Regions from separate parts of the Gottfriedia sp. OAE603 genome, predicted to be linked through region 2. Evidence: predicted binding sites of a transcription regulator. Region 2 holds the regulator's gene; the other holds the start of a gene.
The links. Region 2 encodes NrdR, which represses ribonucleotide reductase genes. Its sites were predicted from a motif close to AACACNATATATNGTGTT; they were not measured.
Positions count from the first base shown of each region.

Region 1 (16,864 bases), 2.0 Mb from region 2:
TAAATAATGACGACAAAATTATTTTATCAAATACATCACCGACAGTTCCTCTAGCAATGACTTTAGGTGGATTTACTTCTAGATTTTTAAAAATTGATTTTATTGGCGTACCTTTACTTGTATTAGGTGCAAAACAAACTTATATAAATTTAATTAAATTAGTTGAAAATACAAAGAATTATCAACATTTGGCTGTTGAGAAAGTAACGACATTAGATAATAAAAATTTTAATAAGAACTAAAACATGGACGTATTCAATACGTCCAATTTTTTTTAATATGGGATTTTTAAAACATCTATATCATTTTGAATTAAGTCATTTATTTTATAGGCAGAATATTGACCTTTTTTAGCGATAAAATTGAATAATTCCTCTAAGCTCAGAATGCTCAGAAGTGGCAGTTTCAGTAATAGCATGAGCATACATTTTAATTAACGTTTAGACGCAGATTATAAATCCTCTGCAAACATTTCACTAGCATATTGCTCTTTTCGTATCCCTTTCTCCAATTGTAATATTACTTATATACTTTAAGAATATGATTTTCTATTTTTTTAATTGAAATAATATATAATTTCTTTTAATTCTTTATCAGTCATTAGTTTTGAATGGCTCTTTAGTTTCAAAAGATAATATGTCGTTGCCGCTAGGATTTCGTGTAATTCTAAGGTTTCATGCCATGCTAATGTTTAAATGCCACTCTATATGTATTCTAAATTAGGTGAAAAAACACCGATCGGAAACGATGAGAATTGTATTTGGTTTGGTGTGGATGATAGTAAGTAGAGTTCGGATTTGATAATATGGAAGAAAAAGAATGGTAGGGAAAATATATGTATGTTGAAAGTGTAATTCATCAATTAAGTTTCTCCGTAGATACTGTAATTCAAATAATCGATAGTTTAAGCGACGATGACTTACATGATCGACCAATGGCGAACAAAAGATCAATCGGTGAGTTAGTACAACATTTGTGTGAACTAATGTCAGCAGATATATTTATAAGTAATAGTGCAACAAAAAATGAAATGGAAACATTTTATGAATCAGTAAAATGTCATACGATTGTGGAATTAAAAGCTTTGTTACTGAGTGGAAGAGAGCAGCTCGTCAACACTTATAGACTTTACAATGAAGAGGAACTAATGCAAAAAAAGTCATCATATTGGGGAGTAGAATATACAAGATTTGAATGGTTACTTGAAATTTTAGTCCATTTTACGCATCACAGGGCACAATTACATACATTAGTAGTTTTGAAAAATGGAGATATGCGAGTTTCTTTATTTGAATAGTATAGGCGATGGAAAACGAAAACAGATAAAGGAGAGGGGAGAAATGGATTCCATTTCCCATCCCCACATCTTTAATCTCTTGTTTCGTGCTGTGGATGCATAAATTGCTTTCCAGGTTCTCTATCTAATTTTTTAGATTCAATGATAGCTGAATTTTCTGCTGTTGCCCATCCAATATCATTTGTTGGGTGGACCCATTCATCTCCAGCCATAACAGCAGGATCAACCTCATCGGACCAATTATTTAAAGGAGAATTTGGCGAACTGTATTTACTATCACCAATGACAACACCTTTTGAATTGATAAATGGTTCCTCCATTTTGACATCGGTTCCTTTAAAAGAAGGAAAGTTAGAAATATGCGGTAAAGTTTCATTCAATACCGGAGATTCAATTTTTTTGTTTTCTTTTTTTCTGTTCATTTTATCACCTCGACTTACAAATATTATTAGCTTTTAAGTGAATTCAATTCAAAAGAACAAAACAAAAGGACAATACCATAAAAATGGTATTGTCCTTATTCATTACACTTCTAATGTGAAAAATGATGGTTTTAAGGTTTTTGGTGAAAAGAATATTAACATTGCATATGAACCGGTTCTATATTCATTCGTTTGTAAGAAATGTTCAATATCAAATGAAAGTAGTTCAACCATAGTATGTTTATATAATTCTTTTTCATTTAAGTTAAGAGCTAAGAATTCTTTACTTAAAAATTCTGGTTGCTCAAGTATTTGTTTATATATTTTTTTTGAAAAATCATTGTCAGTACTTTCGTCCCACCACGGTTTTCGAGGTTTGTATTTATGATTTAAGTAATAATCTACTTTCATAATATCTTTTGTGATTTTTTCATTTTTGATTGAAAAATGGTTTAAGAACTCATCTAACCTTTTAAATAAATCTTCTAGCTGATGGCCTATTCGTGACCAACCACGTTCTTCCCAATATGAACCAAATAATTGGAAGAAATCAAATGGGCTTTCGAATTCATTTTCGATTAAATACTCAATTGTATTATTTGTTCTATGGTCATTCCAGTATTTTTCTAGAACATCCTCTACTTGCTTAATTTTCACGATATCATCAAAAGATAGAATATTATTACCTAACACCTCGTATGGTGCATAATCCATGTATACATAGTCATGTTCATGTGCTCTTAATCGGACACCAGTGCCTCGAAGCATTTTTAGGAATCCAAGTTGAAGCTCTTCTGGACGAAGTGCAAAAACATCATTAAACGTTTGTCTAAACGATTGATAATCTTCCTCCGGTAAGCCTGCAATTAAGTCTAAATGCTGGTCAATTTTTTCGCCATCTCTAACGAGTGTTACTGTACGACATAGTTTTTCGAAATTCTGTCTTCTCATAACGAGTTCATTAGTAGCGTCGTTCGTAGATTGAACACCAATTTCAAATCGGAATAAACCTTTAGGTGCATTTTCATTAAGAAATTCAATTACTTCAGGTCTCATAATATCGCCTGTAATTTCAAATTGAAATACCGTACCTTCTACATGCTCATCAATTAAGAATTGGAACATATCCATCGCGTAGCTTCTACTTATATTAAATGTTCGATCAACAAACTTAAATACTTTTGCACCATTTGCCATTAGATAACGAATGTCGTCTTTAATCACTTCACGATTGAAATAACGAACACCTACTTCAATAGAAGATAGACAAAACTGGCAATTAAATGGACAGCCACGACTTGTCTCAATATATTGAATTCTTTTACTTAGAAAAGGTAGGTCTTCTTTAAAACGATAAGGCGATGGAATGGTTGTTAAATCTAATTTTTCAGTTTGAGGTCTAACAATATTTAAGCCGTTATCTCTATAACCAATTCCAGAAATCTTCGGAAAATCTTCTCCATTGTCGATCGCTTTGATTAGGTTTTTAACTGTAATTTCTCCTTCACCAACGACAACAACGTCAACTTCCTTTACTCGATCCAACCAGTATTGAACATCATAACTTACTTCAGGTCCTCCGATAAAAATCGTAACATTAGGGTCTATTTTTTTGTACATTTGAATGACTTCAATCGTTTGTTCGATATTCCAAATATAACAGCTAAATCCAACTATTTTTGGTTTCTTCTTATATAAATCAGTAATGATATTCATACTAGGATCTTTAATTGTATATTCAGCAAGTTCAATTTCATATTCTGGCTGAGCATAAGCTTTTATATATCGAATACCTAAATTCGTATGAATATATTTTGCATTTAATGTTGCTAATACGACTTTCATTTACATACCTCGTTTTTTATTTTGGCCCCACATCTGTCATATGCTTTTTGTTTGTAGCGGGTTCATATTTATCTTACAGTTTTAATAAACAATCAAACATTTAGAATGGAGCCTTATTTTTAGTCGTCTTATTTTATCACAAATTTAAAGAATTTCTAAATGTCTTTACTGTTAAATCCAAAAGCTATTTAGAAATGCAGTTTTCGTATCTATTGTGGCTTTAGAAGAATTCGTTAGTTGATTACAATTCCAGGTTGCTCACTTCCGTGGAGCGTGAGCTAGAGCATCTTCGAAAATGGTGGGCTCACTAAAACCACGACGGCCTAAAAGTTGATGTTAATGGTAGTTACGAGATTCACGCGGAGAATATAATCATATGTGAAAACCTCCAATATTTTTATTGCAGAAAATCTGTAGAATCAACTACGTAATTATCACATTTGTATGATGAATTCATATAATTTACTAAATGCAAAAAAGTTTCCTTAAGGAAAGAAAGGACACAATCATGAATCGAAAAATAGTGTTTTTTACAATTTTATGTAATAAGTTTGGGGTATTGTCAAAACAAGAAGTAAAAAAAGTATTAAATCAATAAAGATTATCAGAAAAAGAATGTTGATGTAAATTATTGGAGTTTGTTCATTTATTTAGAACTATTGACAATGAAGTTGGATGCATGACATAATTTCATTAAATAGTAAGAATAGTTTGAATTTTCAAAGGCATGCCAATAGATAGTCTAACTAAATGGAGGTGTAAGAATGAGTTTATTCTTAGAACAGTGGAAGAAACTTGCAAATATTAAATGTGACTTGGCAAAGCGGGATTGGTTTTATGGTACAAGTGGGAATTTATCAATGAAAATTTCTGATGATCCATTATTATTCCTTGTAACAGCAGATGAAAAAGATAAAAGAGCGCGATGTGATGAAGAATTTATTGTAGTTAATAACCAAGGGGAGCCAGTTTTTGATACGGTATTAAAACCCTCCCTTGAAACATTAATTCATGCCAATATTTATGAAAAGACGTCTGCTGCATGTGTGTTACACGTACATACGGTTGACAATAATATTATTTCTGAACTGTTTGGAGATGAAGGCAAAGTAGAGCTTGAAGATAATGAAATGATTCATATCATAACAGGTTCCTATACAAATAGCAAAATTACGATTCCTATTATTGAAAATGCACAGGATATGGAAGCGTTTAAACGTTCCTATACACCATTTCTAACGAATGATTATGGAGCAGTACTTGTTAGAAATCATGGAATAACTGTATGGGGGAGAACGCCTCTAGAGACGAAGAAATGGTTGGAAGGAATTGAGTTCCTCATTAGCTTTAAAGTTAAAATGATGATGATACAGGGCCATAAAATTAAAGCTGGAAATTAATATATGTAAAGCTAAAAATGTAATGAAGGATGTATTTCATTATATTTTTAGCTTTTTTATTGGCACCGTTAATAGTAATTGTTGATTTTAGCTAAATACAATCAGAGTAAGAAAGAGAATAGCTGGTTAAAGAGTAATTTGGGATGGAAGGTTCGAAGACTCCTATGGGAGATACGGAAAACTTGAGACCCAGGAGGGCACAAGGTAGGCATGTTAAAACCACGACGTCCTGTCGTAACGCATGCATGATCCACATCGTGTAGACCGGGAGGCTTAGGGTCGTCTAACGCCCCATGGTAAGCGACGTACCTGGAATGGAAATAAACATTCTTTTTTAACAGGGCCTTATATTTAATAATTGAACTTATAGTCTTGTGTACTTGATCATTAAAATTTTAAAAAATTATGAATAAAGTAGAAATGAAAAATGCAAAATTACTTGTTTAAAAATTATACATATTTATCGTGAAAATCAACAAACTTCTATATTTATACTAAAATTTAATGTTTTATTGAATTTATGGTAAGATTATATCAAATTTAATCAATATAAGAAGGAATTCGTTGAAAGTCGTCTAATTAATAAAGATAAGAAGAACTATTTTATATAATTGTAAAAAAACCTACTAAGTAAGTAAACTTAGTAGGTTTCATCTTGTATCACTTTAGAAATATGAGATAAAATGAATAGTAGACAAAAAAATACTTTCTATTATTAAGTTTATTTATTAACAACAATCCTGCGGAAGGGAAATAGTGTAAATGAATGAATCTCAACTCAGCCATTTATTATTATCAATCTCATTAAAAAGAGAAGAAATGGTATTTTTTGCGGAAACTAGAGGTTTGAATGAACAACTTACATTAAGAGCCAGTCAAGAATTAGATGAGCTTATTATTTCATATCAGAAAAACTCTCAAGGAATATCGGGCCGTATTTTATCATCGAAAAACCGTAATATGAAACAATAAGGTAATCATAAAATAGATGGAGTATTTAATTGGAATTAAAGGAGTATTAGAATGAATGAGACGAATAGAGATGAAATAGAACTTTCATTAAAACTATTTATTGTATTATCTCGAGCGCATCGAAAAATAAATGACTCTGCCAATAAATCAATTGCAGAATTTAATCTAAATCCGACTGAGTTTGCTGTTTTGGAGCTATTGTACCATAAAGGCAATCAGCCACTTCAGCATATTGGTGAGAAGATTTTAATTGCGAGCGGAAGTATTACTTATGTAGTCGATAAGTTAGAGAAAAAAGGGCTTGTTGTACGTAATCCATGCAGTGCTGATCGAAGAGTCATATATGCAGAGATTACAGATAGTGGAAATACTTTAATGAATGAGATATTCCCAATACATGAACAATTCTTACATGAACAAATGAGTGATCTTTCAAACGAGGAGAAAAATTTCTTAATTCACTTGTTAAAGAAAATCGGATATCATGGAACAAATGAAAAAAGCTCACTTTAGATGAGCTTTTTCCATTGTCATTATTTCGTATTTGGGTTCGTGTTACTTGGAAGAACTAAAATTTCAACACGTCTATTTTTTGCTCTTCCTTTTTGTGTATGATTACTTGCTATTGGTTTATATTCTCCATAACCCTTTGCACTAAATGATTGTGGTTTTAATTTTTTATTTTCCAACATGATTTTCATAAAGTTTACAGCACGTGTAACACTTAAATCCCAGTTGTCTTGAAACAATTCATTTTTAATCGGTACATTGTCTGTATGTCCTGAAATTATAACGCTTAATGGTGGGTTTGAGATCAATAAATTAGAAATTTGTGTTGCAATGCTTCGTTCACTTGTTCTAACAATCGCACTCCCTGAATCAAATAAAACGTCGTTTGTAATTGTGATTAATAAGCCTTCATCAGTTAATTCAGTTTTTAGACTACCTTGAAGTTTATTATTTTTAATATATTGTTCTACTTTTTTTTGTACTTCTTTTAGTTCTTTTTGAGTAGTTTCTCCATTACCTTTATTATCTTTTTCATTTGAACTACCTTTAGGATTTTCTTGAGGGATTGTCTCAGTCGGGTAATTCATAACGCCAGTTCCGCCATTGAAAATGGTTGTAAAGGAATCAGAGATTTGTTTAAACTTAGTTGCGTCAACACTACTTGAAGCAAATAGAACGATAAAAAGTGCTAATAATAAAGTCAGTAAATCCGCGTAAGGTATTAACCAACTTTCATCAATATGCTCCTCGTGATCTTCATGTTTTTTCTTTTTACTCATCAGCTTTCTCTCCTGAGTTGATTAACATACGTTCTTTAATTGGTAAGTATACTGCTAATTTTTGTTCAATTAATCGAGGAGGTTGACCTTCTAATACTGATAAAATACCTTCAATCATAATTTCTTTTCTTTTCACTTCTGCTTTAGATTTACGCTTTAATTTGTTTGCAAATGGATGCCACAAAACATATCCAGTGAAAATACCCATTAATGTTGCAACGAAAGCAGCTGCGATCGCATGACCTAGTAAATCAGTGTCACTTAAATTACCAAGAGCAGCTATTAATCCGATTACTGCCCCTAAAACTCCTAGTGTCGGTGCATATGTTCCTGCTTGTGTAAAGATTAAAGCACCAGCATGATGACGTTCTTTCATTGCATCTATTTCTTCGTCAAGAACATCTCTAATATATTCTGGTGATTGTCCATCAATTGCTAATGTTAAGCCTGACTTTAAGAATGTATCTTCAATTTCATTTAATTTTGCTTCTAATGCTAAAAGCCCATCTCTTCTAGCTACAACAGCTAAATCAGAAAATAATTGGATGACATCTAAAACACTTTCTTTTTCTTCTTTACCAAATAAAATTTTAAATAATGCGGGTATCCTTTTTAATTCACTCATCGGAAATGCGATTGCAACGGCTGCAATTGTTCCAAGAATAATAATTAAGATCGCTGCTGGATTCGCTAATACAGCAGGCGAAACTCCTTTTAATACCATCCCAACTCCAACTGCAATAAATCCTAATATAATACCTATAACCGAGCTTTTATCCATATCCCCAAAATTCCTCTCTCTCTATAAAATCTTTATGTGTTTGTAAAATTATGTCGCTAAATCTGTTTTATTGTATAAAAATGTTACTTTTCATTTAGAATTATTGTAATTATTCTAAAAAGAAACGAAAAGGTCATATAGTATCATTTTTTTTACAACAAAACTCATCTTCTATATTACTATCGGATAAAATTAATACTTATCTAGTCATACGTTAATAATTTTAAATTTTCAGAAATTAGTTTAAATTATGGTTTTTTTACTAGACTTTTTTTTATATAATAGCAATATCACACAAAATGGAGGGATAATCATGAGTTTCCAAGATTACCAATACATTAGACCCAATATAAAAAATTTCGGAGAAGACTTTAAAAAACGATTACAAAATTTTTATGATGCTTCAACAGTTTTTGAACAAGAGTTAGCAATGAATGAAATTAATGACTTAAGAAATGAATTTTCTACAATGGAAAATATTTGTGCAATTCGTCATTCTATCGATACAAATGATAAATTCTACGAAGATGAGCAAGCTTTTTTCGATGAGAATACGCCAATTGTTCAATCATATGGTCAGCAATATTATAAAGCGTTGATTAGTTCACCTTTCAGAGAGCAATTAGAAGAAAAGTATGGTAAACAATTATTTGCATTAGCTGAATGTGAAGTGAAAATTTTAAGTGAAGAGGTAATTCCAGATCTACAAGAAGAAAATAAATTGACGACTGAATATGGTAAATTGGTTGCCGCAGCAAAGCTACCTTTCTACGGAGAGGTGAAAACATTAGCGCAAATTTCAGCTCATTTCGAGGATAAGGACAGAGAAGTAAGAAAAGTTGCTTATGATACATACTTTGGTTATTTCTCAAAAAACCAGGATAAATTTGATTTAATTTTTGATAAGTTAGTAAAAATTCGTTCTAGTATTGCAAATAAATTAGGATTTTCTAACTTTGTTGAATTAGCGTACGCTCGAATGTTAAGAACAGATTATAATGCAAGCGATGTGAAAAAGTTTAGAGACCAAGTTTATGATACGATTGTACCGATTGCTACTGAATTAAGGGAGCGTCAGGCAAAGAGAATTGGTGTAGATGAGCTTTACTATTATGATGATAAATTCGAGTTTGTAACAGGAAATGCAACACCAAAAGGTAGTCCAGAGTGGATTATTGAAAACGGTAAAAAAATGTACGATGAATTATCAAAAGAAACAAGTGAATTTTTCCAATTCATGCTTGATGAAAATTTATTGGATTTAGTTGCGAAAGAAGGAAAGCAGGGAGGAGGCTATTGTACTTATATCCCTAACTACAAAGCACCTTATATCTTTTCTAACTTTAATGGAACTTCAGGAGATATCGATGTTTTAACGCATGAAGCAGGTCATGCTTTCCAAGTTTACGAGAGTCGTAAGTTTAATACGCCAGAGTATTATTGGCCGACATATGAAGCTTGTGAAATTCACTCAATGAGTATGGAATTCTTTACTTGGCCGTGGCAAGAAAACTTCTTTAAAGAGGATACAGAGAAATATTACTTTACTCATTTAAGTAGCGCTGTTACATTCATTAGTTATGGTGTAGCGGTTGATGAATTTCAACATGCAATCTATGAAAAACCAGAATTAACCCCTGAGGAAAGACATGGTCTTTGGAAAGAATTAGAAGCAAAATATTTACCTCATCGCGTAAATGATGGCAATAGCTATTTAGAAAAAGGTGGCCTATGGCAAAGACAAGGTCACATTTACCAATCACCTTTCTATTATATTGATTATACATTAGCTCAAATTTGTGCATTGCAATTCTGGAATAAAATGCATGAAGATCGTGATGCAGCGTGGTCTGACTATGTTGGCTTATGTCAATTAGGAGGCAGTAAATCATTTTTAGGTCTAGTAAGTGAAGCAAAACTAGAATCACCTTTTAATGAAGGAAGTATCGAAAAAACATTAGCACCGGTCAAAAAATGGTTAGATGGGGTTAATGATCATAACCTATAATAAGAAAACTCCGATTCGCTCTTTTGAATCGGAGTTTTTTATTATGAAAAAAGAGAAAGTAAGGGTACAGGTGCCCTATACTTCGTTTTCATTAAATTGGCTAACATTACAAACCATTTTACTTTCTATTGACCTTTACCCGTTAACAATTGTCGATTTATCTTTTTTAACTTTATTCTTCTTTTTTCGTGAGAAGAATAATTCATATACTACTGGGATAAATACTAACGTTAATAAGGTAGATGATGTTAATCCACCTATAACTGTAATGGCTAATCCTTTTGAGATTAAAGTACCTGTTGATGTTGTCAGTGCTAAAGGTAATAATGCAGCAATTGTTGCAAATGCCGTCATTAATATCGGACGAAGACGTGTTTTACCACCTTCAATGATCGCTTCACGGAGTGGTAATTGCTTTTGATCAATATTTTGACCAATGCGATCAACTAATACAATTGCATTTGTAGTAACGATTCCAATTAACATTAATAATCCTATCATTACACTGATAGACAATGGCTCGCCTGCAATAAATAGCGCAACAAATGATCCAATCGGAACAAATACAAGAGCAGAGAGAATGATAAATGGAATTCTAGCCTTACCGAAAGCAATTAACATTGTTAAATAAACTAATCCGATCGCTACACCCATAGCAACCCCTAAATCTTTAAAGGTTTGCATTGTATCGTCGCTTCCGCCACCACCTTTAAGTGATACATCAGATGGTAGGTCGATTTCTTTTTTTACACCATTTACAACATCATTTGTTACTTTTGCGATATCCTTCCCTTTAATTTGAGCAGAAACCTTCGCATATACCTTGCCATCTAATTTTTGAATCGTAGAATAAGTTTCGACTGATTTAACATCTGCAACATCAGATAGTTTAACTGGTCCAAGTTTACCGAAAAGAGTAATCTTTTTAATATCTTCAATAGATTGTAATTCTTTATTATAAGTAATCTGAACATTTTGGTCTTTACCATCAATTTTTAAAGTGCCTAAACTGATAGGATTTGTTTGATCAGCTACCAACCCTAAAATGTAACCTGATGAGATTCCATTTTTTGAAACTTTCTCTTCATCAATGGAAACAATAACTTGTTTTTGTTTTTCTGAGAAATTATTTGTTACATATTTTAAATCATCATTGTCTTTCATGTATTCTTCAACTTTTTTTGCACTTTCTTGAAGAGCTACTAAGTTATTTGAATACAAGTTTATATCAACATTATTATTGGAAGGAGGACCACTTGATGAATTTTCCTGTAATCCAACTTTTGCGCCTTTTACTTCTGATGTAGCTACTTCTTCCATTTTACTTTTAGTTTCTTTAATAAAAGTATCTACATCTGCACTGTCTTTCAGGTTAATAAAGTAACTTGCTTTATTTTCAGTCTTTAATCCTGTCATAAAGTCACGACTACCAACCCCAGTAGAGATTTCTTTTACTTCATCCATTTCTAAAAACATTTTTTCTAATTTTAAAGAAACATCATTTGTTTTTTCAATTGAAGTCGAAGAAGGTAACTCTAATTGTGCAATAATCGCTCTAGATGCTTCATTAGGGATAAATGTAAATCCAAGTCTGCCAACTAATGAAAATGAACCAAGAAGTAATACAATCGCTAAAACAATTACAATCCATTTACGGTTTAATGACTTTTCAATTAATTTGCCATACCAAATTTGAAGCTTTTCCTCTTTTTCCTCAGGTGGTACTTTCTTAAATGAATAACGAGCAAGAATTGGCACAATTGTAATGGAAACCAATAAAGAAGCCAGTAATGAAAAGACGATCGTTAAGGCAAATGGTAAGAAGATTTTGCTAGTAAAACCGCCAACTACTCCAAGTGGTAAAAATACAACGATTGTCGTAATGGTTGAAGACGTGATTGCTTTTAGAATTTCTTTTGTTGAAGAAAGAATTAATTCATTTGACATGCCTTCTTTTGATTTTCGAATACGACGGAAGATGTTCTCTATGACAACAATGCTATCATCAACTACGCGCCCAACGGCAACTGCCATCCCACCTAGCGTCATAATATTTAAAGTAATATCCAATTCTAGTAAGAAGATTGATGTAATTAATAATGATAATGGAATCGAAATAATTGCGATAAAAGTTGCTCGGACATTTCGTAAAAATAATAACACTGCAATCGAAGCAAATACTGCACCTAGCAAGCCTTCCTTTACAAGTGATTCAACAGATTGTTTTACACCTTCTGCAGAGCTATAACCTACTTTATAAGAAACTTCTTTCTTATACTTATTGAGTACGTTTATCACTTTATCTGCTACTGCTACTGTATTTGCATCTTGTTTTTTAGTAATCGCCATAGAAATCGAATCTTTTTCGTTATATCTAATTAGTTCATCTTGAGAAGTAATCGATTCAATCTTAGCTACATCACTTAATAAAACTTTTGGTTGTACTGTTTGTGATTCATTAGGAGTTGTGCCAAAGGATGTAATTTGTAGTTCTAGATCTTTCAATTTTTGAATGGTATCAAGTTTTTCCTCAATTCGAATAGGAACTTTAATATCACCATCAGTAATTTTTCCAGCAGGGAATGAAAGGAATTTTGCGTTAATCTGGTCTTTAACGGTTGATAAAGAGAGCCCTAATTTTGCGATTTTTTCTTTATCTAATTCAATAGATAGGGAAGTCGATTTTCCCCCACCAATAGAGACACTGTTTACACCTTCGATTTTGTTTAATGCAGGAACAATTTCCTCATCTAAAACCTTTTCAATATTTGAACCTTCTTTTGAAAATACTGAAAGATAATAGATTGGGAAGGAGCCGAATGAAAAACGATCAACTTTTGATGTTACATTTTCAGGTAGGCCAGCTTCCTTAAGAGTTGAATTAATTTGTTGTTCCACTTTATCCATGTCTGTATTAAATGGAAATTCTAAATTAATGACAGAAACACTTTCAAATGACGAGCTTGATAAAGTTTTAATACCCTCAATTGATTTAAAAGAAGTTTCAAGTTTCGTCGTAATTTGTTCATTTACATCCTCTGGTGCTGTTCCAGGGTATACTACTTGAACAGAAATAGCCGGAAATTCAATATCTGGAAGCTCCTCAACCTTTAATTTTGAATAAGAGTACAACCCACCAAATATTAATAAAAATGAAATAATAAAAACAGCTACTGAATTTTTTAAACTAAACTTTGTTAAAAAGTTCATTCAATACCTTCCTTTCTAAATTGAGGTGAATAAATCAATCGTCATTAACAAAATGAATTTTTGAAGTTCACCAAATTTCAAATGCTATTTTTTACATGTGAATTTTGTCTAAAATATGTAAAAATGAAAGATTACATATAATCTACAATTTTGTGAAAGGATAAAAAACGAAATTACTTAAGGGGGTGGAATGATGACAAAATCTAAAAGTGAAAAAGAACGTTTTTGGAATGAAAGAAAAACGAACCAACAACCACATGAGAAAGTAAAATCTTTTAAAGAATTGGACAAAGAAACTAAATAATATAATATTGCTCCTTTCAATTTTTTTAGTTTTGGTTTTATGTCCAAATCTGAAATATTTATCCAATTTACTCACATTAACAAATGTAATCATAAAAAAAAGTCCCGTGATGCACACGGGACTTAAGGATGATTTGAAACGCTTATTATTTTACAAAATTCAAAAAAATGTAGAAGTATGTAAGTACGGTTTCTATTATTTTGTTATTCTCTAAAATACAACAAAACATACAATTTATAATCTGTTTAGTTTATTAATCTCAACAAGAGGTAGTAACTGACTATTTATTATTAAATTAAAATGTTACTCCGACCACGAAATGCGCTTGTTAAACGTCATCTATTGAACAATTATTCTGCGGTTCTTACAATTTTATAATTTTTATGGTTAACAACTGTAAGCGGTTCCATTTCTAAATCTCTAAAGTTTTCCATTATCGATATGTCTACTATGACAGAATTTTTATTCACTTTTTGAACTCTTCCTTTTAACCCTTGTTTAAACTCAATGATATTTCCAGCTTCTGCAATTTTCATGAGCGTATCTCCTAATAAAAAGTTTTCATTTTACACCTTCTATAATGCATGAAAACGGTTTAAAGGTAAAGAGAAAATTGAATATTTTTTACAATTTAGTCAATTTAAATTCAAAAATATGTTTAAAAATTACAAGAAGGGTAAAAAATGGATGTAGCACTTTTTGGAGGTTACTTTCTTGAAGAAATGGATTGAAGATTTACAGTATGATTTAGAAGAAGAAATAAAAGAATTTGTTGGCAGTAATACTTTGATTGGTGATCCTATTTTATTTTTTGATCAGATCATTGTCATTCCAGTTTTTGAAATGGTCGTTCTACTAGGTGAGGGACATGCAAAAGCTCAATTTGAATGTCTTGGTACTGGATTGGAATTAATACCAAAAGCATTTTTAGTCATAATTGATGGAGAAATTGAAGTCATTCTACTTAAGAATGAAGATTCAAATGTATTTGTCACAGAGAAAGTTTTAGATGTAACAATTTAGTTTTCATATAGTAATATCTTTGATAATGTTAGATGGAAGCATTATAACAGTAAGATCTATTATTAAAGGGTGAGAATATGGAACAAAATGAAATGCTGAATGGTATTGAACAACTTAAAAACGGTGAAATTGCACAAATATTGATCAAAAAAGAAGATTTTTTAACATTTAGACAAATTATTGTGAATCGAGAGGACTTTAAACACTTCCGAGGAATTGCTCAGCATGGTGGCGATGTAATTTATACATATATAGAAGAAGCTAGAAGTTAACAAATATTTAAAAATATATAACTTTTTAAGAAGTACTCAAGAAACCTATTGCAAAAAAAAAAAGTTTTTTTGACTTTTTTCTTGTTTTGCAAGGCGTTTATGGGTATTTTTTTTATGTTTCTCGGTATGGCTCAATTGACAAAAAAATCGTTTTACACTTTATTGCACTCTTCTCCATAATTTGTTAAATTTCTCTTATTGTTTCATTCTGAGTGAGATTGTCGAAATGTTTATTTTCACATTTAGGAAACTATATATTGTGTTTGTTCTAAAAAGGTAATACAATATGTAGGTATATAACATGAGATTTTTAAATATTCATAAAATATTCTTACATATAAAATGAGGTGATCCTATGGTGATAGTTTACAGTTCAATGACTGGCAATGTTAAGCGTTTTGTCAATAAAATTAGAATGCCGTCAATTCAAATAAAAGATGGACTAAAAATCGAAGAACCTTATATTCTTGTAACCTACACTACTGGATTTGGAAGTGTTCCAGATAATGTACATCATTTTTTGGAGAAAAATTCAAATTATCTAAGAGCAGTAAGTGCAAGTGGCAATCGAAACTGGGGAGATATGTTTGCAGCCAGTGCAGATAAAATCGCCAAAACATATAACGTACCGGTCTTGTCAAAATTCGAAATGTCAGGGACAAGTCGTGATATACAATATTTTCTTGAGGGAGTGGAAAAGCTTGAGACATATTGAGCTGAATAATGAATTAACAATTAAAAAGGATGGTTTTTTTGATCTTGAAAAAGATAAAGAAGCGTTACTTTGTTTCCTAAAAGAAGTAGAAGATAGAAAAATTCAATTCTCTTCTGTTAAAGAACGCTTACAGTATATGACTCAAGAAAACTATTATTATCAGGTAGAATTAGAATACTCCCTTACTGAGATTGAAAGAATGTATGAACTAGTTTATCAAGCTGGATTTACTTTCCAATCATATATGGCAGCATCTAAATTCTTTAAGGACTATGCATTAAAAACAAACGATGGAAAGTTTTATTTAGAAGGATATGAAGATCGAATTGCGATCGTTGCTCTTTATTTAGGACGAGGCAATATTGATAAAGCATTAAATTTGGCGAAAATGATGATTCAACAAAACTATCAACCTGCTACTCCGACATTCTTGAATGCTGGTAGAAGTAGAAGAGGTGAAATGGTTTCATGTTTCTTACTTGAAATGGATGATAGTTTAAACTCAATTGGTTTTCAAATTAATACAGCAATGCAGCTTTCTAAAATTGGCGGTGGCGTTGCACTGAATTTATCTAAGCTTAGAGCACGTGGAGAACAAATCAAAGAAATTGATAACGCTGCAAGTGGTGTTGTTCCTGTAATGAAGCTATTAGAAGATTCATTCTCATATGCAAACCAGCTTGGCCAACGTAAAGGTGCTGGTGCAACATATTTAAATATTTTCCACTGGGACGTAATTGAGTTTCTTGATACGAAAAAAATTAACGCCGATGAGAAAAGTCGAATTCAATCTTTATCGATTGGATTAATTGTTCCAAATAAATTCTTTGAACTTGCAGAAAAAAATGAGCCATTCTATGTATTTGCACCTTATACGGTTTACAAGGAATACGGCATGCATTTAGATGATATTGATATTGATGAAAAATACGATGAACTTCTAAATAATGATAAAATTAAAAAGAAAAAACTTGATTTATCAGCTCGTGATTTATTAGTTAAGATTGCGGCAATTCAACTTGAATCTGGTTATCCATACTTAATGTATAAAACAAACGCGAACAACCAGCATGCTTTAAAAGATATTGGCGAAATAAAAATGTCAAATCTGTGTACTGAGATTTTTCAATTACAAGAAACATCTGAGATCAACAATTATGGATCAGAGGATGTAATCAATCGTGATGTTAACTGTAATTTAGGTTCATTAAATATTGTGAATGTAATGGAAAATAAAGCAATTAGAGAATCAGTTCATGTTGGAATTGAAGCATTAACGGCTGTATCTGATATGACTGAAATTGAAAATGCACCTACTGTTAAAAA
Region 1 is NZ_JBEUNN010000001.1:1,215,743-1,232,606, forward strand. It holds gene ABID96_RS06030 (DUF3189 family protein) at 1-242, shown strand, start outside; gene ABID96_RS06035 (DinB family protein) at 836-1,297, shown strand; gene ABID96_RS06040 (DUF3905 domain-containing protein) at 1,369-1,719, opposite strand; gene ABID96_RS06045 (B12-binding domain-containing radical SAM protein) at 1,822-3,564, opposite strand; gene mtnB (methylthioribulose 1-phosphate dehydratase) at 4,329-4,964, shown strand; gene ABID96_RS06055 (aspartyl-phosphate phosphatase Spo0E family protein) at 5,727-5,936, shown strand; gene ABID96_RS06060 (MarR family winged helix-turn-helix transcriptional regulator) at 5,988-6,449, shown strand; gene motB (flagellar motor protein MotB) at 6,470-7,225, opposite strand; gene motA (flagellar motor stator protein MotA) at 7,218-8,006, opposite strand; gene ABID96_RS06075 (M3 family oligoendopeptidase) at 8,320-10,014, shown strand; gene ABID96_RS06080 (efflux RND transporter permease subunit) at 10,150-13,224, opposite strand; gene ABID96_RS06085 (DUF6254 family protein) at 13,418-13,528, shown strand; gene ABID96_RS06090 (YkvS family protein) at 13,879-14,064, opposite strand; gene ABID96_RS06095 (hypothetical protein) at 14,243-14,551, shown strand; gene ABID96_RS06100 (hypothetical protein) at 14,629-14,823, shown strand; gene nrdI (class Ib ribonucleoside-diphosphate reductase assembly flavoprotein NrdI) at 15,179-15,538, shown strand; gene nrdE (class 1b ribonucleoside-diphosphate reductase subunit alpha) at 15,525-16,864, shown strand, end outside.
Region 1: nrdI (class Ib ribonucleoside-diphosphate reductase assembly flavoprotein NrdI) is a predicted target of NrdR. The motif match lies at 15,070-15,087, and genes of this name have one in related genera.

Region 2 (16,864 bases):
AATCATCGGTATTAACCATGAGTGGAAAGGGATCGTGTTAGTTTTCCATGATATTAGCGAATTGAAAAAACTTGAACAGGTACGTAAGGATTTCTTTGCGAATGTATCTCATGAGCTTAAAACACCAATTACATCAATTAAAGGGTTTACTGAGACTTTACTTGATGGTGCAATGGAGAATGAAGAGCTGTGTAAAAATTTCTTATCAATTATTTTGACTGAAAGTGATCGAATGCAATCATTAATTCAAGATTTATTAGATCTTTCAAAAATTGAACAACAGAATTTTAAATTAGATAGAAATGATGTATCTGTAAAACTCATTATTGAAGAAGTTCAGCAGATGCTAATTCAAAAAGCCGAAGAAAAAGATATTGATTTTGCACTATATTTAAAAACTCCGTTAGTTGTAAATGCAGATGCACTGCGATTAAAACAAGTTTTTATTAATCTAATTGATAATGCAATCCATTATACTCCAAATGGTGGTAAAGTTTTTATAACAGCTTCAGAAACGAATGAGCAAATTGTTGTACGTGTAAATGATACTGGAGTTGGAATTGGTAAAGAAGAAATATCTCGTATTTTTGAACGTTTTTATCGAGTTGATAAAGCGAGAAGTAGAAACTCTGGAGGAACGGGGTTAGGCCTTGCAATCGTAAAGCATCTTGTTGAAGCTCACAAAGGAAAAATTGAAGTAGAAAGCAAGTTAGGCCATGGTACATCATTTATTGTAACGCTGAAAAAACATATTATTTTGTAACAATTTACAAGGATTTTACAGTAGATTTAATTATCGTTAATATAAAATTGTTATAGTAATGATGAAAACCCCTTCATCCAAGGAGTTAGAATGAAACCGAGAGCAGACACTGCTCTCGGGATTTTTTGTTTACTTTATTTTTCATTTTTTGTTAATATTACTTTCCTTAAATTTGGGGAAATTATGATTATAAGAACAGAGTGTGGAGGGTTGCCAATGTACGAATATGAATTTGTAAAAGTTAACACTAAATCCTCAAACCGTCATTATTATGATGTAGTTGGTAATTACGCAAAAAGTGGTTGGCGATTGCATCAAGTATTAAATAATCAAAAAGTACAAGAAGGCGCATGTGTTGAATTGATTTTTGAAAGAGAACTACACGATTAATTAAGAGGAAGTTCTAAGATTTTATTTCTTAAAAGAAGTACACTCCTTTGGTGATATGATTCTTTAAGAAAATAAGATTCCTTAGACTACCTCTTTTTCATTTGTGAATAGTTCATGGTAAAATATAGATAAAATGAAAAGAGCAGGAAAAGAAGGAATTCGCGCAGTAAGAGTAGATAAATGCGAGTTAATAAGCGTAACCCTAAATCATTATTTATGATGTAGAAAACGCCTTACTCATTTCTTAGTGATATGGAGGATTTATTTTGAAAAAGAAACTAATACTGATTGATGGAAATAGTATTGCATATAGGGCCTTTTTTGCTTTACCACTTTTGAGTAACGATAAAGGTGTACATACGAATGCAATTTATGGTTTTACAATGATGTTAATGAAAATTCTTGAAGATGAAAAACCAAGTCATATGCTTGTAGCTTTTGACGCCGGAAAAACAACTTTTAGACATAGCACGTTTAAAGAATATAAGGGTGGAAGACAGAAAACGCCACCTGAATTAAGTGAGCAATTTCCATTGGTGCGACAGTTATTAGATACGTATGGAATTGCACGCTATGAATTAGAAAATTACGAGGCTGATGATATTATAGGTACCTTGGCTCAGCAAGCTTCAAAAGAAGACTATGAAGTAAAAGTCATTTCTGGAGATCGAGATTTATTACAACTTGTCGATGAGCAAGTTACAGTAAGTATGACGAAAAAAGGGATTACAGAGGTTGAAGAGTTTACGCCTGCAGCCATTTTAGAAAAATATGAACTGACACCAGAGCAAATTGTTGATATGAAAGGATTAATGGGCGATAAGTCTGATAATATTCCTGGCGTTCCTGGAATTGGTGAAAAAACGGCGATTAAACTTCTAAAACAATTTAAAACTGTTGAAGGTGTTTATGAAAACATTGATGAAGTAAGTGGTGCAAAATTACTTCAAAATTTAAGTGAAAACAAAGAACAAGCATTAATGAGTAAAGAATTAGCTACAATTAATACAGATTCACCAATAGAATTAACGGTTAATGATACACTGCGACCAGACGCTGAAATGGACAAGGTGGCAGAATTTTTTAAATCACTTGGATTTACATCATTGCTTACAAAATTAGGTGTATCGCTCGAAAATGAACCAACAGAGGAATTAGAAGAAATAAAGTTTGAGGTTCTTGAAACAATTAGTGAAGATCACTTAAGCAATGATTCTAGCTTAATTGTTGAAATGGTTGGTGAGAACTATCATACTGAGGTAATTCAAGGATTTGGTTTATCAAATGAAAAAGGTCATTTCTTTATCCCGACAACTGTTGGTTTAGAGTCTGATATTTTTAAAACATGGCTAGAGGATGAACGAGCGAAGAAAAATGTTTATGATGCTAAAGGAGCGTATGTGGCTTTAAAATGGAAAGATATCCATTTAAAAGGTGTTGATTTTGATCCACTACTTGCTTCCTATATTAATGATCCAGCTCAGTCAAATAAAGAATTCTCTGATTTGATTAATGGAAAAATAAATTTTTCAATTCAAACAGCTGAGTCAATTTACGGTAAAGGGGCTAAACAAGCACAGCCTGCTAAAGAATTATTAGCAGATTATGTTGTTCGAAAAACAATCGCTATTAGTAAGTTGAAGGAATCTCTTGAAGAATCGCTACGTAAAAATAGTCAATATGAGCTTCTAACAGAATTAGAGCTACCTTTAACGTTTATCCTTGGAGATATGGAATTTGAAGGAGTGACTGTTCAAGAAGAAACACTTAAGAAGATGGGCACTGAATTGGCAAGTAAATTAAAAGAACTTGAAGAGAAAATTTATGAACTTGCTGGTGAAAAGTTTAATATTAACTCTCCGAAACAATTAGGTGTTATTATATTTGAAAAACTTCAGCTGCCTTCAGGTAAAAAAACGAAAACAGGTTATTCAACTTCAGCTGATGTACTTGAAAAATTAGAATCTGAACATGAAATTATTAGGATGATTTTACATTTTAGACAAGTGGGTAAATTGAATTCTACTTATGTTGAAGGCTTATTAAAGGTGATTAATGCAGCTGATTCCAAGGTTCATACACGATTCAATCAAGTATTAGCACAAACTGGTCGATTAAGTTCAATTGATCCAAACCTTCAAAATATACCGATTCGTTTGGAAGAAGGAAGAAAAATTAGAAAAGCATTTGTTGCTTCAAAGAAAGACTGGGTCATTTTTGCAGCGGATTATTCTCAAATCGAATTAAGGGTTCTTGCACATATTGCACAAGATGAAAACCTAATGGAAGCATTTAAAAATGATTTTGATGTTCATACAAAAACGGCTATGGATGTATTTCATGTAAACGAGGACGAAGTAACTAGTAATATGAGAAGACAAGCGAAAGCAGTAAACTTCGGAATAGTTTATGGAATAAGTGATTATGGTTTATCTCAAGGGCTTGGTATTACACGTAAAGAAGCTTCTATCTTTATTGAAAAATATTTTGCTAGTTACCCTAAAGTCAAAGATTATATGTCAGATATCATTCAAAAAGCTAAATTAGATGGGTTTGTTAGTACGATTTTAAATAGACGTCGTTACATTCCTGAAATCACAAGCTCAAACTTTAATGTTCGAGGTTTCGCTGAACGAACTGCAATGAACACACCTATTCAAGGAAGTGCAGCGGATATTATTAAAAAAGCGATGATTTTATTAGATGAGCGCTTAAAATCTGAAAAGCTTCAAGCTAAATTAATTCTACAAGTACACGATGAATTAATTTTAGAAGCGCCAAAAGAAGAATTAGCTATTTTAGAAAAACTAGTACCAGAAGTTATGGAACATGCTGTTGAGTTAGTTGTTCCCCTAAAAGTCGATTACAACTCTGGTGAATCATGGTTTGAAGCAAAATAAATAGAATGGAAGTAATGTAAATGCCAGAACTACCTGAAGTTGAAACGGTAAGAAGAACATTATTTGATTTAGTCGTTGGAAAGACGATTTCTTCAGTAATTGTTTCATGGGAAAATATCATTAAACAACCTAAGGATATTGAAGAATTTCAGTTATTATTGCAAGGACAAACTGTTGAGGATATTCATCGCCGAGGAAAATTTCTTTTATTTCAGCTAAAGGATTTTACTCTTGTTTCACACCTTAGAATGGAAGGGAAGTATCGCGTCTTTCCAGCAGATGAGCCTGTAGCAGCACATACTCATGTGAGGTTTTTATTTGATGATGATACAGAGCTTCGTTATCAAGATGTGCGTAAATTCGGTACTATGCATTTATTTGTAAAAGGTGAAGAACAATTCCAGCCACCTTTAGCTAAGCTTGGCCCAGAGCCTTTTTCAGATGAATTTAACGCTGAGTATTTGAAGACGAAAATTGGACAGTCAAATAGAAAAATAAAAGTAGTCTTACTGGATCAGGAGTTAGTAGTTGGTCTAGGGAATATTTATGTTGACGAAGTTTTATTTAGAGCCGGTATTCATCCAGAAACGATTGCATCAGCATTGAAGCCAAAACAGATTAAAGAACTTGCAAGGATCATCACTGAAACATTGCAGGAAGCTGTTGATCTAGGTGGGAGTACGATTCGATCTTATGTTAATTCTCAAGGGAAAATTGGTACTTTCCAGGAGATAATTAAAGTTTATGGTCGTAAAGGTTTAGAATGTGTAACTTGTGGTCAACCAATTGAAAAAATAACAGTAGGCGGAAGAGGGACTTCGTATTGTCCAATCTGTCAGCCTAAAAAAAATTAACATACGGTTCCTCTCTTTCATACTATAACGTGAGTACGAAAGAGAGGAGCCTATTTTTATGGTAAATATGCTATCATTAATTCTACTAGCATGTGCATTAAGCCTAGATAGCTGTAGTGTTGGTTTCACTTATGGACTTAGAAAAGTTAAGATCCCTATGAAATCAATTATCACAATTGCAATTTGTTCAGGGATCATTTTAATGACCTCAATGGGGATTGGCCATGCGGTTACTAATTTTTTCTCCCCAATCATAGCGAAAAGAATTGGTGGATTTGTACTAGTTTGTATAGGCTTATGGGTTTTATATCAATTTTACCGATCAAATAAAGGGTCAAATTCAGTTATTGAGGAAAAAATTGATTCTGAAGATACAATTATCAATTTCGAAATTGAAGTGCTCGGAATTGTTGTCAAAATACTCAAAAAGCCTACAGCGGCAGACTTAGACCGTTCTGGTAGTATTAATGGATTAGAAGCGATGTTATTAGGCTTTGCACTATCACTTGATGCGTTTGGAGCTGGTATTGGAGCATCGATGCTTGGATTTTCACCATTATTAACAGCAGCCGTAACATCAACTGCCAGTGCGCTATTTTTATTGTTTGGTATGAAATTAGGTAATGTTCTATCACAAAATAGTTGGCTACAGAAATTAACTTTTTTACCAGGTGTATTCTTGATTTTACTAGGATTAATGAAAATGTAATGAGTTCAATCTGTTAGAGTGTACCCGAATGGAGTTTCTTCCATTTGGTACCTCTATAACTTTGTGAGGAGAAGATATAAATGGGAAAAGTTTTTGGTTTAACTGGCAGTATTGCTAGTGGAAAAAGTACAGTTTCAAATTTTTTAAAGGAATGTAACATACCAATTGTCGATGCAGACATCATTGCAAAAGAAGTGGTTGAAATTGGACAACCTGCCTATATGAAAATTATTGAGGCATTCGGTCCGGAGATCGTCCTACAAAATGGAGAGATTAATCGCCCTCTACTTGGTAGCATTATTTTTAATGACAAAGAAAAGCGCTTACAATTAAATTCCATTGTACATCCAGAAGTAAGACGAGTTATGTTAGAGCAAACCAATACATATTTAGCAAACGGCGAGTCTCTTGTCATAATGGACATACCACTATTATATGAAAGTAATTTAGTACATTTCGTTGAAAAAGTTATTGTCGTTACAGTAAATGAAGAAACACAGTTAAGTAGATTAATGAATCGAAATCAATTAACAAGAGCAGAAGCAATCAGTAGAATTTCATCTCAAATACCTGTTAAAGAAAAAGAAGCAAGAGCAGATTTTGTGATCGATAATAATGGAAATCTAGATGAGACAAAAAAACAGGTAATGGATTTATTAAAAAAAATAAAATAATTTATAGAAATAATGTAAATAGTTTAACCAAAATCTGCGTTATGTGTTATACTAATTAAGGGGATATAATAAATCAGTATAACTTAATTGGGGGTTTACTTATGGTAAATGTAGCAATAAATGGATTTGGTCGAATTGGACGCATGGTTTTCCGTCAAGCAATTAAAAATGCAGATTATAACATCGTTGCGATAAATGCTAGCTATCCAGCTGAAACTTTAGCGCATTTAATTAAATACGACACTGTTCATGGGAAATTTGACGGTGAGGTTATAGCGAACACAGATCACTTACTTGTTGATGGAAAACGTGTTGACCTAATTAGTGAGAGAAATCCAGAGTTACTTCCATGGAACGAACTAAATGTAGATATCGTGATCGAAGCAACTGGGAAATTTAATGACGCAGAAAAAGCAAAAATGCACTTAACTGCAGGAGCTCAAAAAGTTATCCTAACTGCACCAGGTAAAAATGAAGATATAACTGTTGTAATTGGTGTAAACGATGAAAAATTAGACTTAGAACAACACAATGTGATTTCAAATGCTTCATGTACTACGAACTGTTTAGCGCCAGTTGTCAAAGTATTAGATGAGCAATTTGGAGTTGTAAATGGATTAATGACGACAGTTCACTCATTTACAAATGATCAAAAAAATATAGATAATCCACATAAGGATTTACGTAGAGCTCGTGCTTGTAGCCAGTCAATCATTCCAACAACAACTGGAGCAGCTAAAGCACTTTCAAAAGTATTACCTCATTTAGATGGAAAATTACATGGTATGGCATTACGTGTACCTACACCAAACGTATCACTTGTAGATTTAGTTGTTGATTTAAAAAGAGAAGTAACAGTAGAAGAAATAAATGAAGTATTTGAAACTGCTTCTAAAGGTTCAATGCACGGAATCATTGAATTCTGTAATGAACCATTAGTATCAATTGATTTTAACAGTAATACACATTCTGCAATCATTGATTCACTTTCAACAATGGTAATTGGTGGTACAAAAGTGAAAGTACTAGCTTGGTATGATAATGAGTGGGGTTATTCTAGACGTGTAGTTGACTTAGTGTCAATTGTTGCTTCTAAAATTTCTAAACTTGAACCAGTTCAAAATTAAGAAACGTAATTTCACAAACTAATGTAAGCGAATACAAAAGACTAGCTGATTTAATGTCGGCTAGTCTTTTCGAAGTTTGCAAGAATGCTTGGCACTCAAGCACATAGCTTGTTTTATACATATTTTTTTAACATTTAAACTAGTAAATTACAAAAAAATGAAATTTATCTTGCAATTCAAATTTAAAAAAAGTATACTAACTTTCGTGAACTTCTAAAAGTATAACTAACTACTTAAAGGGTTAGGACCTCTTTGGACTAACTTTCCCCCGTGGTAGTTGATCATACTTTTGCAATAGGAGTCATGTAAAATTATTTAAGGGGGAAATGAATATGGATACTATGGGTCGTCACGTCATTTCGGAATTATGGGGTTGTAACACAGAAAAATTAAATGATATGAAATTTATTGAGGAGACTTTTGTTGATGCTGCATTACGTTCTGGTGCAGAAATTCGTGAAGTTGCTTTTCACAAGTTCGCTCCTCATGGCGTTAGTGGTGTCGTAATCATTTCAGAATCACATTTAACTATTCACAGTTTTCCTGAGCATGGTTATGCAAGTATTGATGTTTACACTTGCGGTGATAGAATTGATCCAAATGTAGCTGCAAACTATATCGCTGAGGCTCTTGAAGCTGATACGCGTGAAAATGTTGAGCTACCTAGAGGAATGGGTCCCATTCAAGTTAATAAAGTAAAAGTTGTTAGTGGTAACTAAAAAAATGGAGAGAGGTGATTATTCACCTCTCTTTTTTCGTCTATAAAAATGGAGTGCGAAATATGTTCCCAAAGTTGTAGAGAAAATAGGGATTTGTCTTATGACTAGTCGCCTTCCACATTTCTTGGTGTCTAGTTCCGGCTCCTAGCTGCTCGAGGTCATAAGCCAAATCCCAATGAAAGTAAAAAGCACTTTCACTGGTATTTGTCTTATGCTTGTCGCAGCTGACCAGTCGCCTCCACATTTCTTGCTTTAGTTTATTTGAATTTTGTTATAGTATAGAGTTATAATAGTCTGTTTAACAAAACTGTGTTTGGAGTTGAAATGAAACGATGAGATGTCCAACATGTAATTATAATGGGACAAGAGTACTTGATAGCAGACCGGTAGATGAAGGTCGATCAATTAGAAGAAGACGTGAATGTGAAGAATGTCAGCATCGTTTTACTACCTTTGAACGAGTAGAAGATAATCCTATTTTAGTTGTGAAAAAAGAGGGAGCTCGTGAGGAGTTTAGTAAAGATAAGATGTTAAGAGGTCTTATTAAGGCATGTGAAAAACGCCCTGTATCATTATCTCAACTTGAAGGCATTATTAATAATATAGAAAAAGAATTAAAAAATAGTGGAACATCTGAAGTTCCAAGTGAAGTTTTAGGTGAAATGGTAATGGATCATTTATCTAAAGTTGATGAAGTTGCATATGTTCGATTTGCATCAGTTTATCGTCAATTCAAAGATATAAATGTATTCATTGATGAATTAAAAGATTTAATTAACAAAGAGCGAGGTAAGGACGATTAGTACTTCGCTCTTTTGATACAAGAAAGGATTGTTTGAATGTCTATTGAAAAGCAACATTGGATGGATGTTCTGCCTGCAGATCCATACACGGTATTGGCTGCAGGATATTTACATAATTTCCACAGACAGGTATTAACGATGTTGTATCAACCTATCATTGGTAGCCAGGCATTAAGCTTGTACATGACTTTATGGAGTGAATGTGAACAAACAGACCTCAATCCAAATAATTTAACACATCATTCTTTAATGCTTGGGATGAGAACAAATTTAAAGACAATTTATGAGCAAAGGTTAATGTTAGAGGGAATCGGTTTACTTAAAGTGTATGAAGGGTCTGAAGAAGGTACTAAGAAGTTACTTTATGAACTTCAATCTCCGCTTGATCCCCATTCTTTTTTTGAAGATCCTATATTAAATATCTTCCTTTTCAAAACGATCGGTAAAACTCAATATCAACGAGCGAAAAACTTTTTTAGTAGACAAGCGTTTTCCAAAGAGGGCTATCGTGATATTTCTAGTTCATTTGATTCCGTTTTTCAAACTGTTACAATGGAACAACTACATGAAATACAAAAAAATAATGAGATAACTCAAAGTGATACGCAGAATACTAGGTTGTTAAAAGAGCAACAACCTTTAAAAATTTCTGTCAAAATGGAAGAGTTTGATTATGATTTATTTTTAGATGGTTTATCTGATTCATTTGTTCCAAAACGTTCTTTTACTGCAGAAGTTAAAGAAACAATTTTAAAGCTAGCTTTTTTATATGGTATTAATCCAATTCAAATGAAAACGATTGTCATGCGTGCATTAAACGATGAGAATAAAATTAATACTGAATCACTTCGTTTAGAAGCGAGAGAATGGTATCAATTTCAACATCATGAAGCATTGCCTACGATTGTTGAGAAGGTTCAACCAATTCAGCATAGAGAGCTGAAAGCTGAACCAACTACACAGGAAGAAAAACTAATTCAATGCTTCGAAACAATCTCACCTCGCCAATATTTAAAAGAAATATCTGGTGGTGCAGAGCCAAGTGAGGCAGATTTAAAAATCATAGAAGAAATTATGATTGATCAAAAGTTACTTCCAGGGGTAGCAAATGTATTAATTGACTATGTAATGATACGTTTAGATAAAAAATTATCTAGAAATTATGTTATTAAAATCGCAAGCCACTGGGCAAGAAAAGGTGTAACAACAGTTAAGCAAGCGATGGATCTAGCTCGAAAAGAGTTTGAAGAGACAAGACAAGGGACAACTGTTGCTAAGGCCAGAACTGGTAATCGACGAAATAAAGCAATTCGTACAGAAATCGTCCCAGATTGGTTACAGCCAAATGCAGAAAGTGTAGCTCCGATTACTGCAGTGACAAATGATTCTTCAGTTGACGAAGAAAGAAAACGATTAGAAAAAGAACTTGAGATGTTCAAAAATAAGAAAAAACGTTAATGGGAGGACGAAATGGAACCAATTCAAAACGCATTCACTGCATTAATGAAAAATAAACAATTCCAAGATACATTTGAAAAAATGCGACATGAAGTCCGCAGTCACCCAAAAGTTGCACCATTTTTAATTCAAAATAAAAATGAAATTACAGATGATATGATTGATAAAAGCTTAAATAAGCTTTATGAGTATATAGGTCAAAGTGTTGAGTGTCATGATTGCCCTACATTTGAAGGGTGTAAAAATTTGGTTCAAGGTTATCATCCGCATCTAATCATACAAGGAAAAAGAATTGATGTTCAGTATGATCGATGTCCAAATGGCATAAAGAATGATCAACGTAAAAAGCATGAAGCTTTAATCAAGTGTCTGTATTTACCTAAAGATGTGCTACAAGCATCTATGTCAAATCTATCTTTAGATGATTCTGGACGTTTTGAGGCTATTTCAGCTGCAAGACAATTTATTATGGGTTATGAAAAAGGAAAAATGATGCAAGGGCTATATTTACACGGCCCATTCGGTGTAGGGAAAACATATATCCTTGGTGCAATCGCAAATGAATTAGCAGAAGAAGGAATTTCATCAATGCTTGTTTATTTACCTGAGTTTTTACGTGAATTAAAAAGCTCAATTAGTGAAGGTACTTTAGAAGAAAAAATAGAAGCTGTTAAAAAAGTTGAAGTATTGATGCTCGATGACATGGGGGCAGAACAAATGTCAAGTTGGGCTAGGGATGAGATATTAGGTACGATTCTTCAATATCGCATGCTAGAAAAATTACCGACATTTTTTACTTCAAATGCAGATATAACTCAGTTAGAACACCATCTGACATATTCACAGCGCGGAGAAGAAGAACGAGTAAAAGCAGCTCGCATTGTAGATCGTGTTAAATATTTAGCAAAGCCAATCAGTATTTCTGGTTCAAATCGTAGACATTTCACATCTTAAAAACAAAAATGCCGTAAAATCACGATTCAAAGTGATTTTACGGCATTTTTTAATTCTCTTCTTAATATATATAGGACTAGGTGGTGCTTGAAAGGGGGGAACAGGGTGATTGAAATTTTTTTCAATGAACCCATTGATGCAGCTTATGTCTACGACCGACTACAAAAACGCTTAAAAAATCAATCGAGACCATACTTTCTAAGAAAACACAAAATGAATACAATATTAATTACTTTTCCTCAAAATACTGAAGAATTAATAAAAAGTATATTAGTGCCAACGCTAGTACAATTTATTTTACTTCAAAAAGAAGATAAGTGGATTCAATCCATTTTACATACATCTTTTTTCTATGAGGAAGTTGAACAACAGCAAATCATTCCAATTGCACAGTCCTTATTACGAGGAACAAGAAGAAGTGTACCAAACCAAAAGAAAATACGTAAGAGCAAGCAATTGATTACTAACGCAATTATTCAATATGTAAAGGATGGAATAAGCTTTAGCTTTGATTCGTTCATTACATTCCGTTTAAAAGAGTATAATAAGCAGCTTGCTTATGTATGTGAAATCGCAATCGATGAATACAAATTAGAAAATGAATATCAAAACCTAATTGAAAATTTAAGACAACAAGTATTAAAATCAGATTCACTGATCCCTAATGTCCATATTGTATATGATGGAAAATTTAGTGTGTATGATCATTTACTATTACCAATTTCAAAAGAGTTATTAAAAGAGTATGGTAAAGGTGTTAAAAACAGAGAATACATTGATAATGAACTGATTGTACCATTAGCTGCAATCGCACCAAAAATAATTCATTTATACACTGCAACCGTAGATTTAGCATTAATTGTTACATTACAAAATATCTTTCAAGAACGGGTACACATACATACTTTACAAGACTTTACACAAGAAAAATCGAAATGAATTTTATGAAAATAAAAAAATGATTGTCATAAATAAGTTTCTTTGCTATAATAAATTTCGTTGCGAATAAAACATACGAATCTTGACAACATCTTGTCGCTATGTTATAGTAACGTAAGAAAAGAATACTTATTTGTTTGAAGTAGAAGCACCCGCTTCTCACCTGGATGACGCTGTAGGCTGTTGTCAGGTAACAGAATCATTATTACTTTGATACTGTCAGTGTGGGTGTATTTATATACCCACACTTTTTTATTGAGTTTGAGGTTTGCTTCAATGAAACAAATTAAGGTAATTCTTACAATACCCTGGAGGTGTTTTACTATTAGCAAAGACATGATGGTAAACGATGGAATTCGTGCTCGTGAAGTTCGATTAATTGGTCCTAACGGAGATCAACTTGGAATCAAGACAAAACAAGAGGCTCTTGAGTTAGCTTCAAACGTTAACCTTGATTTAGTAATGGTTGCACCAACGGCTAAACCGCCTGTATGTCGTATTATGGACTACGGTAAGTTCCGTTTCGAGCAACAAAAGAAAGACAAAGAGAGCCGTAAAAACCAAAAAATTATTAGCATGAAAGAAGTTCGTTTAAGTCCAACAATTGATGAACATGACTTTAACACAAAGCTTCGTAATGCAATTAAGTTCTTAGAAAAAGGCGATAAAGTAAAAGCGTCTATTCGATTTAAAGGACGCGCTATTACGCATAAGGAAATTGGACAACGAGTACTTGACCGTTTCTCAACTGCTTGTGCAGAAGTTGCAACTGTTGAGTCACACCCAAAAATGGATGGTCGTAGTATGTTCTTAGTCTTAGCACCTAAAAACGAAAAGTAATTTATTTGAGGAGGAAACACGATATGCCTAAAATGAAAACTCACCGTGGTTCAGCAAAACGTTTTAAAAAGACTGGATCTGGTAAATTAAAACGTGGTCGTGCATACACAAGCCACTTATTCGCTAATAAATCTACTAAAGCAAAACGTAAATTACGTAAAGCTTCATTAGTAAGCAAAGGCGATTTCAAACGTATTCGCTTCATGCTTACAAACATGAAATAAGAATGATAACGGATTAGATAGATATCTAGGAGGGAAATAATATGCCAAGAGTTAAAGGCGGTACAGTTACACGCGCTCGTCGTAAAAAGGTTATTAAATTAGCAAAAGGTTATTACGGTTCAAAACATACATTATTCAAAGTTGCAAACCAACAAGTGATGAAATCACTTATGTATGCATACCGTGACCGTCGTCAGAAAAAACGTGATTTCCGTAAATTATGGATCACTCGTATCAACGCGGCTGCTCGTATGAACGGTCTTTCTTACAGCCGTTTAATGCACGGTTTAAAATTAGCTGGTATCGAAGTTAACCGTAAAATGTTAGCTGATATTGCAGTAACAGACGAAAAAGCATTTGCTGAATTAGCGAACGCTGCAAAAGCTAACTTAAAATAATAACATTAAAAATCCTTAACATGTAGATGTTAAGGATTTTTTGTTTTTGATTAAACTTTCAAGCTATACGATCGACTGAGCCTTTTAAGAATGACAATACTCTCTTCTCATATTCTTCACATTGCATTCATGACAAAACTTCGTAAATGCAGACGGAAATAAAAATTCCTTCTCTAGAAGACTAATCGCTTCTTCATCTTCCATTTGTACAGCTTGCCTAAGGCGAGTTAAATAATCATTTGCAAAGGAAATACGTTTTATTGCGTCCTCCTTTGAATCAGTTACTTTACCGTGACCTGGTATCAATAATGAAAATTCCTTGTTTGTAATTAATTCAGAAGCCTTTTCTAATGTTTCATAATAACTTTTCACACTATCAAATACGATTGGAAGCTCGAAATCAGATAAATAATCCCCTGTAATCCAAACGTCTAACTGATCGATATAAAGAAATAATCCATCCTTCGTATGACCCGGTGACAGATAAAAAAATAAAGTTGTATTCCCAACTTTAAATGTTTGACCATCCTCGGTGATTATCAAATCAATTTCAGGAAAACGGATTGGTTCTGTATGTTGAATATAATGATCTAAATAGAACTGTTTAATTTTTCCTACTTTAATGTCCTTCTCAGGGTGATTATGTAGATTGATACTTCCGATTGTAATTGCATCTGGGAAGGCATGGTAACCTATCACATGGTCAAAATCTCCATGCGTAAAATATAAATAAATAGGTCGTTCTTTTTTAATTTCATCTACATACTTCCTAATTACATTAATTTCACTCGGAAGCCATGTTGGATCAACTACTATGATACAATCCTCAGTTTCAACAACAGTCGAGTTTGTTTGAAATAATGCGCTTTGAAAAACGGTTACTTGTTCATTTTTAAATAGTATCATTGAATTCTCCCTTTTATCTGAATTTTGAAATCATCGATATGTTTATTTTAACAAAATTAACAAGTAAGAAGGTAAGAAATGAGATTTGTCTTAAAACGAAATAAAGCGTGCTCAGAAAAATTTCTAAGCATGCTTTAATTTAGTTTTAGCAATAAACGTATTATTTTTTAATTGGTTTTATTATTAGGAAAAAAATTAGGTTTGATGATCTTGTTCTCATATCTATTATGGAAAATATGCGTTGTAGCTGGAGACATTGGTGGTATAAGCCAACCCCAGTTTCCTGTAAGTTCTCTTCCGCATGCTGATTCTTGTTTTTCAAATTGTTGAAATTGCTGAGCTGCTGAATGGTGATCTACAATACTAACACCATTTTTTTTGAAGGAATATAAAACTGCTATGTTTAATTCGACTAATGCTCTGTCTTTCCATAAAGTACTATTTCTTTTCGTATCTAATCCAATCAAGTCAGCCACTTGTGGAAGCATATTATAACGGAATTCGTCGGCAAAGTTTCTTGCACCTATTTCTGTTCCCATATACCAACCGTTGAATGGAGCAGCACTATATGTTATACCACCGATTTCCAGTCGCATATCTGAAATCATTGGAACTGCATACCACTTTGCCTGTAATGGAGAAAAGTCAAATTCAGGATGCTCAATTGGAACTTCTAAAATGACTTCCCTAGGTACTGAAAACCATTTTTTCTCTTGTCCATCGATAGAATAAACAATTGGAAGCATATCATAATTTGTTTTCTTACCTTCCCAACCTAGACTTTCACACTCTTTTGTAAAAGGAATAGATATAGGATCACCGATAATTCCTTGATTCGTTTCATAACCGGCATAACGAAGAAGCTGATGGTTATGAATTTGAATGTTGTTATTTTCACCTAAATTAGGTTTGAAAATTGTAATTGTCGGAAGAATCTTTCCTGCATTCGTTGCGTAATGAATGTGGTGAATGATTTCTTGTTGAACACCTTCATCATCATTTATATGGCGAGCGTCTAAAACACGAAGTTTATCCCAAAATAATCTACCAATACATCGGTTACTATTTCTCCAAGCCAACTTAGCACCATGTTCAATTTCTTCATAGGTATGTGTATAATAACCAGTTGATTTTATTTCTATTTCAATTTCTTTTAAACGTACTTCTATTCGATCAGCGATATTTAGCTCTTCATAGCACTGAGTAATGAAACTTTTTGCTTCTTTATATAAAACAGTTGTTGTAATCATTATTGTCTCCAGAGATTGTATTTAAAAATGTACTTTACCATTGTAAGCTTAATTATTATTTCCTTCAAATCGTAATTATGAAATTAGTGTGAATTATGATTGGGATATGTAATAAAATGATGAGTGAATCATTTATATTATTGCAATTGTTCTGTTACGATGATTAATAGAGTAATATTTTATAGAAATGGGGGATATGATGTTTAAACCAAAAAACCTACACGGTAATCAATTAACTGATGGACCTATTGCGAGAACATTATTCTTCTTTTCTATGCCAATGTTATTAGGAAATGTACTTCAGTCTTTAAATGGTTCAATTAATTCAATTTGGGTAGGAAAGTTTTTAGGCGAACAAGCATTAGCGGCTACTTCTAATGCGAATATATTAATGTTCTTTTTGTCAGGAGCTATTTTTGGGATTTCTATGGCAGCTGTTATTTTAATAGCACAAAATATAGGTGCCAAGAATATTAGTGAAGCGAAAAGAGTAGTAGGTACAAGCTTAGCGTTATTTATTGCTCTTTCCTTAATAGTCGCCTTTATAGGATTTGTATTTTCTCCAACTATTTTAAAGCTAATGAATACTCCAGGTGATGCAATTAACTTTGCGATTTCTTATACACGTATGATGTTTTTAGGCACACCATTTATGTTTGCCTACACACTCGTGATGGCAATCATGAGAGGGTCAGGTGATTCGAAAACACCATTTTATTTTTTACTATTATCCGTTGGGTTAGATATTATATTAAACCCACTTTTCATAAAAGGTATTGGACCTTTTCCTGAAATGGGCATATCCGGGTCTGGTTTTGCTTCTTTAATAGCTCAAACATTTAGTTTTGTTTTGTTAGTGTTAACGATCTATTCGAAGAAGTATTTTTTAAGACTTCAAAAAGAAGAGTTAAACTTAATCAGGTTTGATTGGGGCTTAATAAAGGTACTAATCATAA
Region 2 is NZ_JBEUNN010000001.1:3,240,118-3,256,981, reverse strand. It holds gene pnpS (two-component system histidine kinase PnpS) at 1-763, shown strand, start outside; gene ABID96_RS16630 (DUF4177 domain-containing protein) at 980-1,153, shown strand; gene polA (DNA polymerase I) at 1,420-4,053, shown strand; gene mutM (DNA-formamidopyrimidine glycosylase) at 4,074-4,907, shown strand; gene ytaF (sporulation membrane protein YtaF) at 4,966-5,616, shown strand; gene coaE (dephospho-CoA kinase) at 5,697-6,290, shown strand; gene ABID96_RS16605 (glyceraldehyde-3-phosphate dehydrogenase) at 6,392-7,417, shown strand; gene speD (adenosylmethionine decarboxylase) at 7,750-8,136, shown strand; gene nrdR (transcriptional regulator NrdR) at 8,469-8,939, shown strand; gene ABID96_RS16590 (replication initiation and membrane attachment family protein) at 8,976-10,397, shown strand; gene dnaI (primosomal protein DnaI) at 10,410-11,351, shown strand; gene ytxC (sporulation protein YtxC) at 11,457-12,290, shown strand; ribosomal protein L20 leader region at 12,425-12,550, shown strand; gene infC (translation initiation factor IF-3) at 12,627-13,130, shown strand; gene rpmI (50S ribosomal protein L35) at 13,154-13,354, shown strand; gene rplT (50S ribosomal protein L20) at 13,396-13,752, shown strand; gene ABID96_RS16560 (MBL fold metallo-hydrolase) at 13,837-14,658, opposite strand; gene ABID96_RS16555 (nitric oxide synthase oxygenase) at 14,826-15,908, opposite strand; gene ABID96_RS16550 (MATE family efflux transporter) at 16,108-16,864, shown strand, end outside.